DNA from 2 places in the Pseudoalteromonas sp. BZK2 genome. Region 2 is predicted to be linked to the other one. Evidence: predicted binding sites of a transcription regulator. Region 2 holds the regulator's gene; the other holds the start of a gene.
What was found. The regulator ArgR, encoded in region 2, controls arginine synthesis, uptake and breakdown. The targets are predictions, from matches to a motif close to ANTGAATANNTATTCANT.

Region 1: a site for ArgR is predicted at 5,682-5,699, ahead of argC (N-acetyl-gamma-glutamyl-phosphate reductase). Genes of this name have one in related genera too.

What each region holds. Positions count from the first base shown of each region.
Region 1 covers NZ_JACSOG010000007.1:102,985-112,855, forward strand. Annotated here, with positions in the region: gene BIZ38_RS06010 (ABC transporter permease) at 1-61, shown strand, start outside; gene BIZ38_RS06015 (tRNA (guanine(46)-N(7))-methyltransferase TrmB) at 61-726, shown strand; gene BIZ38_RS06020 (EAL domain-containing protein) at 723-2,573, opposite strand; gene panP (pyridoxal-dependent aspartate 1-decarboxylase PanP) at 2,822-4,450, shown strand; gene argE (acetylornithine deacetylase) at 4,473-5,624, opposite strand; gene argC (N-acetyl-gamma-glutamyl-phosphate reductase) at 5,846-6,856, shown strand; gene argB (acetylglutamate kinase) at 6,856-7,614, shown strand; gene BIZ38_RS06045 (ornithine carbamoyltransferase) at 7,622-8,542, shown strand; gene BIZ38_RS06050 (argininosuccinate synthase) at 8,552-9,754, shown strand; partial or broken gene argH (argininosuccinate lyase) at 9,807-9,871, shown strand, end outside.
Region 2 covers NZ_JACSOG010000015.1:36,123-45,993, forward strand. Annotated here, with positions in the region: gene BIZ38_RS11045 (ABC transporter permease) at 1-1,095, shown strand, start outside; gene BIZ38_RS11050 (ABC transporter ATP-binding protein) at 1,092-2,135, shown strand; gene BIZ38_RS11055 (Dyp-type peroxidase) at 2,197-3,096, shown strand; gene argR (transcriptional regulator ArgR) at 3,093-3,560, opposite strand; gene mdh (malate dehydrogenase) at 3,786-4,721, shown strand; gene ispB (octaprenyl diphosphate synthase) at 4,811-5,782, opposite strand; gene rplU (50S ribosomal protein L21) at 6,193-6,504, shown strand; gene rpmA (50S ribosomal protein L27) at 6,521-6,778, shown strand; gene cgtA (Obg family GTPase CgtA) at 6,941-8,095, shown strand; gene folA (type 3 dihydrofolate reductase) at 8,175-8,654, shown strand; gene BIZ38_RS11095 (DUF3718 domain-containing protein) at 8,734-9,111, shown strand; gene BIZ38_RS11100 (methyl-accepting chemotaxis protein) at 9,285-9,871, opposite strand, start outside.

The DNA.
Region 1 (9,871 bases), on a different contig from region 2:
TGTGGGGTTATTTACCTTAGCATTAACCCTTATTAAACGTGGTGTGGGGCTTAGACACTAATGACGGATGCAAATTCGAGAAGTATTGTATCGAATCAACCTGGCTTACATGAAAAGCTAGACGAAATTGTTTTAAAGCACTTAAGTGCTGAATTTAAAAAGCCGATTGCAGAGCATACGCAAGCGGCTTTTGATCAGGTAAACGAAAAGGTGCAAGCGTTTGCAGGGCCTATTATTCTTGATTCCTGTTGTGGGGTAGGTGAAAGCACCGCAAACTTAGCAAAGCGCCACCCAGATGCGTTAGTGATTGGCATTGATAAATCATCATATCGTCTAGATAAGCATGATATCGAATACAAGCAAACAGATGCGGGGCAGTACATTTTAGTGCAAGCTGATTTAAACGATTTCTGGCGCTTGGCGGTGGCTGCAAACTGGCAACCTAGTCATCATTACCTGTTGTATCCAAATCCTTGGCCAAAAGCAAAGCACTTGCAAAGACGCTGGCACGGCGCTGCAATTTTTCCGTACATCGTTAAATTAGGCGGCCGCTTAGAGCTCAGAAGCAATTGGGATATATACGTAAAAGAGTTTGCTCGCTCATTAGAGCTTGCAGGGCATAAGTGCGATGTTGAGCTGTATGAAAGCGATACTGCAATTACCCCATTCGAACGTAAATATTGGGCCAGTGGTCAACAAAGCCACCGCTTGGTGATCAACCTTTAATGAATATAGGGAGTTGGCGGTGCAAAATGACTCCCTTGCATTAAAGTAACACCTGCACGAGCAAGCGCGTCTGCTATTTGTTCGTTATCAACTTGCTCAGCGATTACATCTAATTTTAGTTGCTGAGCGTATTTCACCAAGTTTTCAATAAACAGATAGTTATCTTTATTAGTATGAATTTGGCTTACCAATCCTTTATCTAATTTCAAGCCATCGATCTCAAGCTTCCTAATGTGAGGTAAGTTTGAAAAGCCTGCGCCAAATTCATTAATAAAAACCTGAGCACCTTTATTCTTTAAAGTGCTAATAAAGGTTTTTATTTCACCAAAGTAAGCAATCGCATCGCGTTCATGGAATTGAAAGATAATATTATGGGGTTGCGGATAACGCCTTAGCTGTAATTCAAAAAACTCGCTCAAGCTTGGGTCAAGGATATCCTGTGCTGTAATGTTGATACTCCAGCGTACATTGGTTTTCCTAAATTGCTCAATACAACGAGTAAATATAGTACGTCTCAAGGGGCCATCCATGCGTGAGCGCTTTAGTACCATCATAAAGTAATCAGGTGCGTGAATACGACCAGTTGAACTTACCATTCTGGCAAGGCATTGATAATGATCTACGGCCTTACTTTGGTTGTTATAAATTGCTTGAAAATAAGGCACTATGCGATTGTTATCGAAGGCTTCTTTGACTTCTTTAGCAAGGAAAACGTTACTTTTAAATTGTTCTTCAACTTGTTTAAAAACATTTTCATAGCGTATTAAACGCTGGTTGTTTAGTTTGGCCTGCTGAAGTGCTATGTGGGCGTTTTCTATCAGTAATAATTTATTACCTGTAGCGACACCTGCGGATAAGCTGACATAAATAAACGGTTCTTTCAGTGCTGGGATCGCATTGTTAAAAGCGTTTATTACTTCGTCGATATTATGCTCATCAGTATGAGTACGTAATAATGCGATTTTATTGGTTGTTAAGCGGTAAATACCGCCATCACGAGGTATACGTGATTGAAAGTACCTAAGTATGTTAGCCATCACTTTATCACTCACTTCACTGCCATAAAAACTGCTGATGTCTTCAAGCTCGTTGATGATGATAATCGCCAATTCCATACGGTGTTTGGTCGTTTTCTTTATGTGATATTCAAGGGCAACATGATTAGCAAAGCCAGTGCGTGCGTCTGTTGATAGCGAGCGTTTAAGCTGTAAGAAATATATTCCTGCTATAAGTAATGCAATAAAGAAGAAAAAGCTACTGGTAACCATCGCCCTTGTAACGCTTTGCTGAAGCTGCTGGTTTAAGTCACTTATAGTAATGTCTGCGCCAGTTATATAAGTTTGGCCATTATCATCGACAAAAGTAACAAAGATACTTTTAAAATACCCCCATTGATCCTGCGATATTTCAAAAACGGGTTCGGTCGAATAAAAGGCTTCTTTGTTAAGTTCTGTCGCTTCGGGGTAGGCATCTAAAAACTGTGTGACACGACCAGTGTTTTGATCTTTTTGAGTGTAACTTGAGGCGCTAAAGTAGACTTTGTCATCGCGAAGGACCATTGCATACACATAAGCTAGTTGCATTTGCTTTGCGTATTCTGAAAGGGCAAGACTCTTTTCTTTGTAGGTAGAACTGGAAATAGGTAGACCAGCATTGACTGTATTATGGTAGTCATCACCTAGGATATGCTTGACACTGACCGCGGCATTTAGCAATTTGCTATCGATATTTGCCATGATCTCACTGCGGGTGGTTTCATAGGTATAATAGATATAGCCAAATAAACTAATAAAAAAAACGGCGAAACCATATAGCAGCCAGCTAGTTTTTTGCATTCCTTTGGGCATAAACGTTCCCTTTGCGGTTATCGTTTGATTATACTTAAAAAATACTTCTCTGATAGTATAATTTGACCGCAAATTTCATCAATAAATCATTTTTTTGTCATCGAAATTATGCCTTTTTAGCTTTATGCGAGACATTTTCGTGATATTCCAGTAAAGTTAGCCAATTTCGTAGCAACAGTGCCGCAAAAGTGTTCACCAAGATGTCCCATCATCAGGTGCATTTTTAGCTGCTAATTATGGGTATTAGGATGGATCAAAAGCGTTGTGCCGTCGCCTCTAAAGAAAGCTTGATTCGTATTTTTACGGTGCCAGAAGCACCAGACTCGACATTAAGTAAAATCGAATCTGAAATTTCTAGCAACTTAGCTGGGTTCTTAAATGAGAATATAGCTGCAATTGAAAAGCCTTTGCACGAAATTGAAAAAGACTTTCAAACGGCCACTATCCCAGAAGAGCCAACCTTTGTTTCTGATTATGCTCAAGATATTATGGAGCAGTTGGTTGCTCATTCAGTGCACACTGCTGCACCAAGCTTTATTGGTCACATGACCTCAGCGTTACCGCATTTTGTGTTACCGCTTTCTAAATTAATGGTCGGTCTAAACCAAAACCTAGTAAAAATTGAAACTTCAAAGGCATTTACGCCTCTAGAAAGACAAGTTTTGGGCATGATGCATCACCTTGCTTATGGTGAAGACGACAGCTTTTATAGCAAATGGATGCACAGTGCGAAAACGTCATTAGGCGCATTCTGTTCAGGTGGCACTGTCGCTAACATTACCGCCTTATGGATTGCCCGCAACCGTTTATTAAAAGCCAATGGTGACTATAAAGGCATTGCTGCACAGGGTTTAATCGCGGGAATGCTGCACTATGGTTACAAAGGCTTAGCTGTGCTTGTTTCTGAGCGAGGCCATTACTCATTAGGCAAAACCGTTGATCTACTGGGTATTGGTCGCGATAACATTGTCGCAATCGCAACCGGCGAAAATAATAAAGTCGATGTCGATGCGATGCGTAAAAAGGCCCATGAGCTTGAAGCGTCTGGCATTAAGGTAATGGCACTTGTGGGTGTTGCTGGTACGACTGAAACGGGCAGCATAGATCCACTTAATGAAATGGCTGATTTAAGCGAAGAACTAGGTTGTCATTTTCATGTTGACGCTGCATGGGGCGGTGCAACCTTACTTTCTTCAAATTACCGCCACCTTTTAAGCGGTATCGAACGCGCTGATTCAATTACCATTGATGCTCACAAACAAATGTATGTGCCAATGGGAGCGGGGTTAGTGTTATTTAAAGACCCTGCTGCGACGGATGCTATTGAGCATCATGCAGAATATATTCTTCGTAAAGGCTCAAAAGATTTAGGCAGTCATACCCTTGAGGGCAGCCGCCCAGGTATGGCAATGTTAGTGCATGCTTGCTTACGTGTTATTGGCCGTAAAGGCTACGAGATGCTAATTGATCGCAGTATCGTGAAAGCGCGCACTTTCGCCGATATGATCAAGCAGGATGAAGATTTTGAATTAATCTCAGAGCCTGAACTTTGCCTATTAACCTATCGTTACGTACCAAAAGAAATCCAAGCGAAACTGAAAGAAGCAGACGAAGAAACTAAATTAGATATTTACGCTTCGTTGAATCGCTTTACTGCAAGCATGCAAAAGCGTCAGCGTGAAGCGGGTCGCTCTTTTGTATCGCGTACACGTTTAACACCTGCAAAATATGACCATCAGCCCACCGTGGTTTTTCGTGTTGTATTAGCCAACCCGTTAACCTCTAAAGCAATTCTAAAAGATATTTTAGCGGAGCAAAAAGAGCTGGCGAAAACCGACCCGGTATTTAAAAAATATTTAAGTAAGTATATGGATTAACAAAGGGAGCGTGATGCTCCTGTTATTCACTAAAGCAGCTTGCTTTAATCATGTTACTGATAATCGCTTGTGATGGTTTAATTTTTTCCATCGCCAAAAACTCATCTGGCTGGTGGGCTTGGTTAATTGAGCCGGGCCCCATGACGATGGTTTCGCAGCCAAGCTGTTGAATAAAAGGGGCTTCTGTACAATAGTTTACAGCGACAGCGGGTTGACCTGAGATTTTTTCGGCCAGCTTTACAAGTGCTGTATCAGTGCTACCACTAAATGCTGGGATAGGTTCATGCATGTCGATAACGCTCACTGCATTTGGGTATTGGGCATTAATCTCTTCTGCGGCTGTTAGCAAAATCGCTTGTAGTTCTTGCACACTTAAACCAGGTAAAGGCCGCATATCAATGTGCATTTCACAACAACCACAAATGCGGTTGGCATTATCGCCACCATGAATATGACCAAGGTTCAAAGTAGGGTACGGAATTTCAAAGTGCTCAACTGAATATTTATTCTTTAATTCTTCTTTGATGATTAACAATTTTGTAATCATTTTATGCATGACTTCGATGGCGTTTAAACCACGTTCAGGATCGGAACTATGGCCTGAGCGACCAATTACTCTAATGGCTGTACTCATATGGCCTTTATGAGTAAATACCGGTGTCATATCAGTTGGCTCACCAATGATGCAGCGCGCTGGTTTTAAGTCTGGGTGGCGGCAAATTTGTTGTGCCCCCGCCATTGTGGTTTCTTCATCGGCTGTGGCTAGGATTAAAAGTGGCTCTGTTTGCTTAGTTTCATCAAGCTCGCTGATAGCCTGTAGTACAAAGGCAAAAAAGCCTTTCATATCAATACTACCTAAGCCATAAAGTTTATTGTCATGCTCGCTGAGTTTAAATGGATCGTAGTTCCAGCGGCTATCATCAAATGGCACAGTATCAGTATGACCTGCAAGCATTAAACCGCCATCTCCTTTACCGCGTTTCGCTAATAAGTTGTAACGGCCTTTGCCGTTTTCAAGCTCTGTGATTTCACATGTAAAACCCAGGCTTTCGCACCAGTCTGCGAGCAAGGTAATTACTCCTTTATTGCTCATGCATAAAGAATCTTCAATCGCACTAATTGAAGGGGCAGCAATTAGCTGCTGATACATAGATATAAAAGAGGGTAGCGACATAAAAAAATCCAAAAATAATTATTCAATCTAATTGCATAACAATATAAAAGTATTTATGATGAATATCAATTCACTTTTTGAGCATAAATATTAGTAAAGCTGTACGATGAACACGAAACGACGATAACCTGATTTGATTACTTTAGACAGTGTTTTTATTCGCAATTGAGCGAGTAATTTTAGGCGTATCGATAAACAGATTTAATAGGTAAAAGTAAGCAATGAATGTAGTGATTATTGGCGCAAGTGGTTATAGCGGCGCAGAGCTAGCAAGTTTAGTTGCTAAGCACCCCAAACTGACCCTACAAGCATGTTATGTGTCTGAAGGGAGTTTAGATAAAGGCAAATTATTAAGCGATTTATACCCTGAGCACCTTGGATTGTTAGAGTATCCACTACAACCTCTAACAGCTGAGGCTTTCCAAGATATCGAAAGCAATGCTGACTATGTATGCCTGTGTACTGATCACAAGGTCAGTGTTGATCTTGCTCCGAAATTTTTAGCCATGGGTAAAAAAGTATTCGACCTATCTGGTGGTTTCCGTTTAGCTGGGAATGAGGATTACCTGACTTATTACGGTTTCGCACATGAACACCCTACGCTTTTAGAGCAAGCAGCGTATGGTTTAGCCGAATGGAATAGCGATGCGATTAGTAAAGCGAGCCTTGTAGCTGTCGCGGGTTGTTACCCAACAGCGGCTCTTAATTCTTTAAAACCACTTAAAGAAGCAGGGCTATTAGCTGATCAAGCCATTATTGTTAATGCGGTGTCAGGTGTTACAGGCGCTGGCAGAAAAGCCAGTGTTAACACGCACTTTTGCGAAGTGTCACTTGCTCCTTATGGCTTGTTTAACCACAGACACACACCTGAGATTGAGCAGCACCTTGGTCACCCTGTGTTATTCACCCCACATTTAGGTAATTTCCCTCGCGGAATCTTAGAAACTATTTATGTGCAATTAAAACCAGGCGTAACAGTAGAGCAAGTGAGCGCGGCGTATCAAGTGTTAGCTAACGAGCCGTTAATTCGTTTACTTGGCAATAAAATTCCAAGCATTAAAGGCGTCGCTAAACAACCATTTGTTGATATTGCATGGCAGCAAAAAGGTGAGCAACTCATCGTTATGTCAGCGATTGATAACCTTCTAAAAGGCGCAGCTGGGCAAGCATTACAGTGTATTAATTTAGCCATGGGTGAACCTCACCACACTGGTTTGGTAGGAGCGCTGTAATGAAAACTTGGGTCATTAAAGTCGGTGGTGCTGTGTTAAATAGCGCAGATGCCGCAAAAGCGCTTTTTGATGTTTTAGCCTCTGAACAAGATAACTTTGTTATTGTTCATGGTGGTGGTGCCTTGGTTGATGCTTGGCTTAAAGACGCCGGCTTTGTAACTGCAAAACATCAAGGTTTACGTATCAGCCCAAATGAGCAAATGCCATATATTGTTGGTGCTCTTGCCGGTTGTGCCAATAAACAATTGATGAGCCAAGCAATCAGCGCTGGCCACAAACCTGTTGGTTTAAGCCTTTATGAAGCGGGTGTACTGGTATCTGAAAAACTTAAAGTATTGGCGCAAGTAGGTCAGTGCTCAGGGAGTTGTGACAGCGTGCTACCTAGCATGCTTGAACAAGGTCGTTTACCTCTAGTGAGCTCTATTGGTTTTGGGGAAGATGGCCAATGGTACAACGTCAATGCAGATGAAGCTGCAGCGGCTATCGCTAAAGAGCTTAATGCAGAACTTATTTTTATGACAGATGTAGAGGCTGTGCTTGATGCCAATAAGCAGCCACTACATCAACTTAATACGCAGCAAATCGAAACACTTATCCTTGAAGGAGTTATTCAGGGCGGGATGGAGGTCAAAGTAAAGACCAGCCTTCTTGCTGCCCAACATTTACGACGTGGTGTGTATATCTCAAGCTGGCTGAAGCCAGAGAACTTAGTCGCTTTATTAAAAGGCGAGCATGTAGGAACGAAAATTACACCATAGGTATTTCATGTTAAAAAATTTCTTAAATGGTCTTGAATTAGACCAAAAAGGCGCACTTAAATTACTAAACTTAGCGCAAAAAATTAAAGCAAACCCAACAGACTTCAGCCAAGCATTAGCGGGCAAATCAGTGGTTACCTTGTTTGAAAAGCCAAGTTTACGTACTCGTTTATCATTTGATATTGGTATTAATAAACTGGGTGGTCACGCAGTTTATTTAGATTCACAAAATGGTGCCATGGGCGCTCGTGAATCGGTTAAAGATTTTGCTCTTAATATCTCAACTTGGGCTGATGGCATTGTTGCTCGCGTGAATGCGCACAAAACACTGACCACACTTGCTGAATATTCATCGGTGCCTGTTGTTAATAGCTTATGTGATTTATATCACCCATGCCAAGCACTTGCTGACTTTCTAACGCTGCAAGAAGTGCATGGCGATGTTAGCAAACTAAAGCTTGCTTACTTAGGTGAAGGTAACAACGTCACACACTCTCTAATGCTATTAGCAGCCAATTTAGGCACTGATTTTGTTGCAGTTTGTCCTAAAGGCAGTTCGCCAGATTCGCAAATTCTCAAGCAAGCAGAGCAAATTGCAGCAATGAATGGCGCGTCTGTTATGGTGAGTGACAGAATTGAGGCGGCAGTTGGCGCAAATGCAGTCTATGCTGATACCTGGGTTTCAATGGGTGATAAAACACCGCTTGAGCAGGTAAAAGCTAAATATATGCCTTATCAGCTTAACCAAGCCCTATTAGAGAAAACCGGTGCGCAGACTGTACTGCATTGTCAGCCAGCGCATCGTGAGTTTGAAATTACCTCTGAGGTAATGGATGGTCCAGCATCAAAAATTATTCAACAAGCAGAGAATCGTATGCACGCGCAAAACGCTCTACTTGTCACATTATTAAATCCAAATTTTGTTTAAGGAACACCAATGAGTTCAATTAAAAAAGTCGTATTAGCCTATTCTGGTGGTCTTGATACATCGGCAATCGTGCCATGGTTAAAAGAAAACTACGGCTGTGAAGTAATCGCGTTTGTTGCTGATGTAGGCCAAGGCGCAGAGGAGCTTGAAGGCGTTGAAGAAAAAGCCATTGCTTCAGGTGCGTCGGAATGCCATATCGTAGACTTAAAAGACGAAATGGTCAGTGATTATATTTACCCAACTTTAAAAACGGGTTCTATTTACGAAGGCACTTATTTACTAGGTACGTCTATGGCGCGTCCAATCATTGCTAAAGCGCAGGTTGAAATTGCCCGTAAAGTAGGCGCTGATGCGCTTTCACATGGTTGTACTGGTAAAGGTAACGATCAGGTGCGTTTTGAGTCATGTTTCGCAGCCCTTGCACCAGATCTAAAAGTGATTGCACCGTGGCGTGAGTGGGACTTATCAAGCCGTGAATCATTACTTGATTACTTAGCTGAGCGTAATATTCCGTGCTCTGCGTCAGCTACAAAAATTTATAGCCGTGATGCTAATGCTTGGCACATTTCTCACGAAGGTGGTGAGCTTGAAGATCCATGGTGCCAACCAAGTGATCAAGTATGGACATGGACTAACTCGCCTGAGCAAGCACCTAATGAAGCAGAATATGTAACATTAAACGTTGTTGAAGGTGAAGTGGTTGCTGTTAACGGTGAGTCATTAAAACCATATGACTGCTTAGTTAAATTAAATGACATTGCTGCGCCGCATGGTGTGGGTCGTGTTGATATCGTAGAAAACCGTTTAGTGGGTATGAAGTCGCGTGGCTGTTATGAAACACCAGGAGGCACTGTGATCATGGCTGCTCTTCAAGCGATTGACGAGTTAGTGCTAGATAAATCAAGCCGTAAATGGAAAGAAGTGCTTGGTGGTGAGTTCTCTCATTTAGTCTATGATGGTCGTTGGTTTACGCCATTAAAAGACTCGATTCTTGCAGGTGCTGAATCACTGTCTAAGTTAGCAACGGGTGAAGTAGTACTTAAGCTTTATAAAGGCCAAGTCACGGCGGTACAGAAAAAATCACCGAATAGCTTATACAGCGAAGATTTCGCAACCTTCGGCGAAGATGATGTATATGACCAATCTCATGCAGAAGGTTTCATTCGTTTATTCTCGCTTTCAAGCAGAATCTCAGCACTAACGAAAAAGTAATTTAATTATTGCCCTGCATTGCAGGGCAATAGCCGAATTTGGAGACAGTTCAATGGCACTATGGGGCGGACGTTTTTCTACGGGTCCAGATGAAGCGTTTAAACAATTCAACGATTC
Region 2 (9,871 bases):
TCACCATTACAAAGTTTTTTACGCGTTAGTTTGCCTCTTGGTCGTGGGGCAATTGTGGCAGGGGTTACATTGATCAGTATGGAGGCTATGGCTGATTTTGCTACTGTTAACTACTTTGCTGTGAGCACACTGACGACCGCTGTTTATGATACATGGCTTGGCTATTACTCATTAACCGCAGCGGCGAAAATATCAGGTATTATGTTACTGATTTTGTTTTTAACCATCATGGTTGAGCGCTTTAGTCGTCGCAATCAAGCTGTGTATGAACGTCAGTCAAGCGTAAACAGCGCAACTTTGTATCGCTTAAAAGGCGGTGCGGCATGGGCTGCAAGCTTGGCTTGCACCGTTGTGCTGGTATTGGCTTTTATTCTGCCGGTTGGAGTATTAGTTAAATATGCCATTGTCTATGCAGATGAAGCATGGAATGGGGCATTCTTTAATTACGCTTGGCAAAGCTTTAAAGTGGCTGTAGTGGTGAGCATTGCAACTATCCTATTGAGCTTATTGGTATTGTTTTATCAACGCATTGCGAAGCAAGCTTACCCTTTGATCCCTGGGCGTTTAGCAAGTACTGGCTATGCCTTACCTGGTACTGTATTAGCGATTGCTGTATTGCTTCCATTAACTCAGTTAGATGATGCATTAAATAATTGGCTTGAGCCTTTTGGTCTATCACCAGGGTTACTTTTAAGCGGTACTTTATTTGCGATGATTTTTGCTTATGTTGTACGTTTTTATGCGATTGCGCATGGCGCGCTTGAAAGCAGTTTTTTACGTATTAGCCCATCGTTAGATATGGCCAGCCAATCAATGGGCAAAGGGCCCATGCAAACCCTTTGGCGAGTACATTTACCGCTATTAAAACGCGGTATTTTAACAGCTGGTTTGTTAGTGTTTATTGAGTGCATGAAAGAGTTACCTGCAGCTCTATTACTCAGACCTTTTAATTTTGAAACCCTAGCAACTCATGTTTTTCAATATGTTAGTGATGAGCAATTGGAGCTTGCGTCAATTTCAGCCTTGTTTATCGTGTTAGTTGGGTTAATCCCTTTGTATTTCGTTAATCGTTCGATGGAGCAAAATCACTCATGAGTCATTTGATAATTAAAGACTTAGCTTATCAGTACAATGCGACTCAGGTGTTGAGTGAACTAAACCTCAATGTTGAACAAGATGAAATCGTCTGTTTGCTTGGCGCAAGTGGCTGCGGCAAAACCACCACCTTAAAGGCAATTGCCGGGATTTTACAGCCTGATCAAGGCTATATGAGTATTGATTCAAAAGTGGTCAACGATAGTGGGCTGTTTGTTGCACCGGAAAAACGTAATATTGGCATGATGTTCCAAGACTATGCGCTGTTTCCTCATTTAACGGTAAGCGACAACATTGCGTTTGGTCTTAGCAATATGAGCAAAGCGCAAAAGCGAGAGCGTGTAGATGAAATGCTTAGCCTTGTTAAACTCGATGGTTGTGCACAGCGATACCCTCATCAGCTTTCTGGTGGCCAACAGCAACGTGTGGCAATAGCCCGTGCACTTGCTTACAAACCAAGTTTATTATTACTTGATGAGCCATTTTCGAATATTGATACACAAGTGCGTTTTGAGCTTATTGCAGATATACGCCGAATTATTAAAGCTCAGCAGGTTTCTGCGGTATTTGTTACTCACTCAAAGGAAGAAGCTTTCGCATTTGCTGACACGCTTGCGGTTATGCATGGTGGAAAAATAGCCCAACAAGGCTCTCCTGAGCAGTTATTTAGCCAACCTAACTCAAAGGTGGTTGCAGAGTTTCTTGGTACGGGCATATACTTAACGGCAAAAGTATTAACGCCAACTGAATACGAAACGGCGTTTGGTGTGGTTCACTCATTGACACCGAACAATGCAGATTGTCAGCAAGGTCAAGTGTATATAAGACCGCACCATATTCAGTTGTGTGAAGCTGCGCACAGTGACGCAAACAGTTTAACTATTTTGCACAGGCGCTTTATCGGTACGCGTTATGTATATCGAATTAATATTGCAGGGCAAGAGTGTGAAGTTGCTGCAGAGCAAGACCGCGTGTTAGCTGTTGAGCAACCTGTAAAAATAAAAATAATGCCGCACACAGTCAATTTTTTTCATGATTAGTAATAAATAACAATCTTGAATCCTTGGCTTTGTGCAAATAACGAGAAGCTAAGGATTCACTATGGCGCAAGCGCAATCTGGGATTTGTGCTGAAGCAAACTTACATGGTTTGCACCTGTTTTTTAATGTTTACGATGGCCACGATGAGTCATTACGTAAAAAACTAAAACGCGTTAGCGTCATTCAAGATGAGTTTGCTGATCAGTTCTCAGAAGCCATGCTATCGTGCGTGGTTGCCCTTGGTGCTCAGTATTGGCCGCATATCTTGCCCGAGTTTATTCCTAGTCAATTGCAAAGCTTTCCGAATGTAACTCACAGTGATCATGTGATGAGTGCCCAGCCATTTGATTTGTATGTACAAATTCGCTCAGACCGTGAAGATGTAAACCATCTATTTGCCCTGCAAATCCTAAAATTATTAACACCGGATGTTGAGCTGGTGGAGCAGGTCCGTAATTTTCGGTTTTTAGATGGACGTGATTTTAACGGCTTTATTTATGCAGGCGATACACCTCATGGCCGTCAAAAGCGTAGTACAGCACTTATCGACAAACCGGGTCACTTTGAAGACCAAGGCAGCTATATCCATGTTCAGCGCTTTGTGCATGATTTGAGTGTCTGGCAGCATTTATCGTTATCAGAGCAAGAGCAAATCATGGGGCGCACGCGTCTAGATAACACCTTGATTGTGCCTGCTGTAGAAACCAGTCATGCGGTTCGTAGTGAATTAAAAGATGAGCATGGCCAGCCACTATTGCTAAACCAAAGCATGCCATTTGGTGATGTGCATAAGCAGGGAATTTTAATGGTTTCGTGTGCTGCGCAAGGGGATGCGTTTGAGCAGGTATTAAAGAGTCGCTTGGGGCAGGGCGATTGCTATGATTATTGGCTCGATTTTACTCAAGCCGATATGGGATCTGCGTTTTTCGCCCCGTCAGTAAACTTCTTAAAGCAACTTTAAACGGTATCGAATAAAGTGCGCACGCGATCGAGCGTCACATCGATTTCAGAAATCTTCGCAGGGGCGATAAAAATAGTGTCGTCGCCTGCAATGGTACCGAGTACACCATCCGCCTTACCGAGTGAATCAAGTAAACGAGCAATTAATTGTGCTGCGCCTGGACTGGTGCGAATGATAATCATCATTTCGTTATGCATAATATCAATAACAAGCTGACGCAGCGGGCTTTTCGCTGTTGGCACACCCATCTCAGCCGGTAAGCAATAGACCATTTCTTGTTTTGCATTACGAGTACGTACTGCACCGAACTTGCTTAACATGCGAGAGACTTTACTTTGACTAATATTATCAAAGCCTTGCTCTTTTAATGCTTCGACAATCTCACCTTGTGAGCCGAAGTTTTCTTCTTTTAATAGCGCTTTAAACGCTTTGATCAGTGCTTCTTGTTTGTCTTGTGGTTGCATGTTGCCGTTTCTTTATTCATAAAATGTAGGGTAATTCTACACAACTCTGCATATTTATGCAGTATTAGTTTACAAAGTCGTCCAAAATGCTGTGTCTTTACAGCCAAGTTTACAACTATGGTCGAAATTATACGCGAAATAAGCAGGATAAATTTGTTTTTAGTCGCTAATTTCATTATCTTTAGGGCCACAAATATTTCCTACCTCAAATTACGGAGAATTCCAATGAAAGTTGCTGTTTTAGGCGCAGCTGGCGGTATCGGCCAAGCATTGTCTTTATTATTAAAAACAAGTTTACCTGCAGGTTCTGAATTATCGTTATACGATGTTGCCCCTGTTGTTCCTGGTGTAGCGGTTGATCTTTCTCACATCCCAACAGACGTTAAAGTTGAAGGCTTTGGTGCTGACAGCTTAGACGCAGCATTAGCTGGTTGTGATATCGTTCTTATCCCAGCGGGTATGCCACGTAAGCCAGGCATGGACCGTGCGGACCTTTTCAACGTAAACGCAGGTATCATCAAAACATTAGCTGAAGGCATCGTTAAAAACTGTCCTAAAGCGTTAGTAGGTATCATCACTAACCCAGTAAACGGCACAGTGCCAATCGTTGCTGAAGTATTCAAAAAAGCGGGTACTTACGATGCAGGCCGTGTATTCGGTATCACAACGCTTGACGTGATCCGTTCAGAAGCATTTGTTGCTGAACTTAAAGGTTTAAGCGCAACTGACGTTAAAGTTCCAGTGATCGGCGGTCACTCAGGTACGACAATCCTTCCTCTTCTTTCTCAAGTTGAAGGTGTTACTTTCACTGACGAAGAAGTTGCGGCATTAACTCCACGTATCCAAAACGCAGGTACTGAAGTTGTTAACGCTAAAGCGGGTGGCGGTTCAGCGACTCTTTCTATGGGTGCAGCTGCAGCACGCTTCTGTATGTCTTTAGTTAAAGGCTTACAAGGTGAAGAAGTAGTTGATTACGCATACGTTGCAGTTGAAAACGGTGACGCAGCATACTTCGCACACCCAGTTCGTCTAGGTAAAAACGGCGTTGAAGAAATCCTTTCTTACGGTGAGTTAAGTGCATTCGAAGAGCAAGCTAAAAACGACATGCTAGCTACACTTAACAAAGACATCCAAGAAGGTGTTGATTTCATCAACGGTTAATTCCGACAGATGATAGGCGATTTTTTAAATCGCCGAAAACAAAAAAGCCTGCAAATGCAGGCTTTTTTAATGGCTCGAATAAATAGTGTTTAGTGATCGCGGGCAACGGCGATACGGGCCAAACTCTCTAAGGCTTGTTTGTACGGTGTATCTGGTAAGAACGCAATACAAGCAATTGCTTTGTCAGCTTCTTGCTCAGCTTTTTGCATTGCAAACTCAAGGGCCTTAGTGTCAGCTAATGCCGCTAGAATGCTTTCTAAATGGTCCATACCATTACCAAGCTCAATTGCTTCGCGTACTAGCTTAACTTGCTCTGGTGTGCCTTTTTGCATTGCGTAGATAAGCGGTAGGGTAGGTTTACCTTCAGCTAAATCATCGCCAATATTTTTACCAAGTTGCTCGGCATCAGCGTTGTAATCAAGTACATCATCCACTAATTGGAATGCAGTGCCAAGATGCATACCGTATAAGTTTAATGCTTCAAGGGTTTGTTTGTCTTGCTCGGTAATAATTGCAGCAAGGCCGGTTGCAGCTTCGAACAATTTTGCCGTTTTGCTGTAAATAACCTGCATATAGCTTTGTTCTGTGGTGTCAGGGTCATTACAGTTCATTAGCTGTAATACTTCACCTTCAGCGATGACATTGGTTGCATCCGCTAAAATTTGCATGATTGGCATTTTACCTAGGCCAACCATAAGCTGAAATGAACGTGTATAGATAAAGTCACCGACCAAAACGCTCGCTGCATTACCAAACTCTGCGTTGGCTGTAGGCGTACCACGGCGCAAATGTGACTCGTCGACAACGTCGTCATGCAATAAAGTGGCGGTATGAATAAATTCGATGATAGTGGCAAGCGTAATATGGTCTTTGCCCTCATAACCAAGTGCTTTTGCCGCTAAAATGGCCAACATAGGACGAACGCGTTTACCGCCACTGTTTACTATGTATAAACCGAGTTGGTTAACCAATGCGACATCTGAGCGCATTTGGGCATGTATAAGTTGATTGACGTCATCCATTTCATTTTCGATTAACGTCTGGATAGCTTTTATATCCATTGATCTCCGAGCCAATATTTATGGGTATACGGGGCTGATTGTACAACAAAAAAAGCGCTTGCTCGATATTTTGTGATGATTCAGTAAAAAAACACTGTAAAGTTTTTTATTTGAGATCAATTTTGCCAAGATAAATTTATAACCTTGATTAATAAGTGATCAGCTTTTTGAATTTTAAAGGTGCGTATTATTAGCGTAATTTAATTGTCATGAGATCGTAAAAACCGCTTGGCATGTGGTGTTTTTAGGATAGAATAGGGGAAAATATTGAATTGCTCTCAATGCAGCTATTTTTTATTCATTTTATCGAAAAAGAGGCTTGCTAGTTTTTGCACATTAGCGTAAACTTCGCGCCCTATTGAAGAATATTTTAGTTGCGTCGATTTGAGGGCGCACAGACGGAGTTAATTATGTACGCGGTTTTCCAAAGTGGTGGTAAACAGCACCGTGTGACTGAAGGTCAAACAATTCGTCTTGAGAAATTAGACGTTGAAACTGGTGCAGCAGTTGAATTTGATTCAGTACTTTTAGTTGCTGATGGTGAGAAAATCGAGATCGGTGTACCGTTCGTAAACGGTGGTAAAGTAACAGCTGAGGTTGTTTCACACGGTCGCGGTGAGAAAGTTAAGATTGTTAAATTTAGACGTCGTAAGCATTCTCGTAAGCAAATGGGCCATCGTCAATGGTTCACTGAAGTTAAAATCACTGGCATTAGCGCTTAATTAGAGGTACTGAGAAATGGCACATAAAAAAGCAGCTGGTAGTACTCGTAACGGTCGTGATTCAGAAAGCAAACGCCTAGGTGTTAAGCGTTTTGGTGGCGAATCAGTTCTAGCGGGTAGCATCATTGTTCGTCAACGTGGTACTCGTTTCCACGCTGGCGCAAACGTAGGTATCGGTAAAGACCACACTATCTTCGCAAAAGCAGATGGTAAAGTTCAATTCGAACAGAAAGGTCCTTTAAACCGTAAATACGTAAATATCGTAGCTGAGTAATCATCTCGATATTTGAAAAACCCCGCCTTTGCGGGGTTTTTTGTTTTAAGGCACATAATCGTGCGTATAAATATATACCTAAGCGCCTTGGCATTGGGTGCTGAATAGGGCACTTAGGTATATAATAGAGTTATTAACAAGCCAATCTTAAAGTGAGTAATCATGAAGTTTGTAGATGAAGTAGAAATTCGTTGTGACGCGGGTGATGGCGGCAGCGGTGTCGTATCTTTCCGACGTGAAAAATATGTACCAGATGGCGGTCCTGATGGCGGCGACGGCGGCGATGGCGGCAGCGTTTATCTACAAGCCGATGAAAACTTAAATACGTTAATTGATTACCAATTTGAGCGTTTTCATAAAGCAGAGCGCGGCACAAATGGTCAAAGCCGTAACATGACTGGTAAAAAAGGCGCTGATTTAACGCTTAAAGTGCCTGTTGGTACACGTATCATTGATGTTGATACTGAAGAGTCATTAGGTGATTTGACCAAGCATGGTCAAAAGGTTGTTGTTGCAAAAGGTGGTTTCCATGGCTTGGGGAATGCACGTTTTAAATCAAGTACAAACCGCGCTCCACGTCAAAAAACACTAGGTACACCTGGTGAAGTTCGCAGCTTACGTCTAGAGCTAATGCTACTTGCTGATGTTGGCTTACTTGGTTTACCAAATGCTGGTAAATCAACGTTTATCCGTAGTGTTTCTGCAGCTAAACCAAAAGTGGCAGATTACCCGTTTACGACGCTTATTCCTAATCTTGGTGTAGTACGCCCAGATGCGAATAAGTCATTTGTAATTGCTGATATCCCAGGTCTAATCGAAGGGGCTTCAGATGGCGCAGGCCTTGGTATTCGCTTCTTAAAACACTTAGAGCGTTGTCGTGTATTACTGCATATCATTGATGTTATGCCTGTTGATGGCACAAATCCGGTTGATAATGCCTTTGCGATTATTAATGAGCTACACCAATACAGCCCTAAACTTGCTGAAAAGCCGCGCTGGTTAGTATTTAACAAAATTGACCTATTACCAGAAGATGAAGCTGAAGCCCTGTGTAATGAAATTGCCGAAGAGCTAGGTGAAGAGGCTAATGTTTACCGTATCTCTGCTGCGAATAAACAAAATACTCAAGCATTGTGTCATGACATTATGGCGCTACTTGATAGTATGCCGAAAGAGAAATTCGCTGAAGAAGAGAAAGAAGAAGTTGAATTTAAGTGGGATACTTACCATCAGAAAGCGACCTCTCAAGACGATGATGATTGGGATGACGACTGGGATGATGATGACTACGACGTAGAAGTTATCTACCAACGATAAAATTTAAAACTGAAAAGGAGCCATGCGCTCCTTTTTTATTAATAAGAAAAAAGTATTAAGGTTTAGTGTGAAAATTTCAATGATTGCTGCTATGGCAAATAACCGAGTAATTGGCCAAGACAACCAAATGCCATGGCATTTACCCGCCGATCTGCAACACTTTAAAAAAGTAACCATGGCAAAGCCTGTGATCATGGGCCGCAAAACGTTTGAATCAATAGGCCGCCCTTTACCAGGTCGTCAAAATATTATTATCACGCGTAATGTTGATTACACAGCAGAGGGTATTGAGGTGGTTACTTCTCCAGAAGCTGCGCTGAAATTGGTTGCTGATGTTGAAGAAGTTATGATTATTGGTGGCGGAAATATATACGAACAATTCCTGTCTCAAGCAGATCGTCTATACTTAACATTCATCGACCTCGAAGTGGCCGGTGATACGCAATTCCCAGATTACGAAAGTGTTGCTAATTGGACAGTTGCCGAGCAAGAAAAGCATCAGCCTGATAACAAAAACCCTCACTCGTATACTTTTGTAACCCTGTACAAAAATTCGTAACATTATTGCGGTAAAATTAATTAGTTGGTACAATATTACACAATCTTGGTAAGAAAAAAGTATTACATAAGGGCAAAATATGATGAAGTTACCAAATATGTTACTTGCAGCGGCTGTTGTATCAGCGTCAGTTGCGTATACAGCACCAGCAAAAGCTGATGATCAATTAGCGGTTTCTATCTGTGAATATATCGCAGCTGATGATAAAAACCGTTTGCGTAGTAAGCTTAAAAGCTCACGTGTGAAAATTCGTAACATTTTTGATGCTGTGAAATGCAATGGCAATAACATGCTTCGTCATGCAATCGAAAGCGGCGCGGCAGATACTGGTGAGTATATTGTTAAGAACTTATCAAAAAGCTCTTTAGAAGATGGTGCTGATATTGCTTGGGCTGAGTCGAACGGTCACGGTGGTTCACCACTAATCGCTGTTATTAAAGACCGCGCAGGCCTTTAATTGAAACGCAAATAGAATTTAAGAAACCGCACTCGTTGCGGTTTTTTTATGCCTGAATAACAGCTTATAAAGTGAATAGATACAAAAAGCCGTGTTTGTTTTCACAAACACGGCTTCTATATTTTGTTAGCTCGTAGCTCGTAGCTCGTAGCTCGTAGCTCGTTTACAGCTTCTTAAACTTTAAACGCATCCACCGATAAACGTAGTTCTTCAGCCAGTTTTGCTACTTCTGAACTTGAAATATTGGTTTGGTTTGCGCCTTCAGCTGTTTGTTCAGCAATTGCTACAATCGACTCTAAGCGTTCGCTAATTTCTTGTGAAACTTGCTGTTGCTCATGAGCAGCTGTTGAGATCTCTTCACTTACGTTGTGAGCTTGCGCAACGGCTGCAGTGATTGAATCAAGGGCGGTATTTGCAAGGTCTGATTGCTCAACACATGACTCAGCTTGTTGTTTACCTTTCGACATTGCTGATACAGCAGCCTCAGCGCCAACCTGAAGCGATTCAATCATAGCTTGAATCTCTTGAGTCGACTCTTGTGTTTTGCTCGCTAGAGAGCGCACTTCGTCAGCAACTACGGCGAAGCCTCGGCCTTGTTCACCGGCACGGGCTGCTTCGATGGCTGCATTAAGCGCAAGTAGGTTGGTTTGCTCAGCAATGCCACGAATAACATCTAAAATGCCACCGATTGAAGCGCTGTCTTTATGAAGTTGGTTGATAACTTGCGATGCATCATCGACTTCACGAGCTAGTTGCTCAA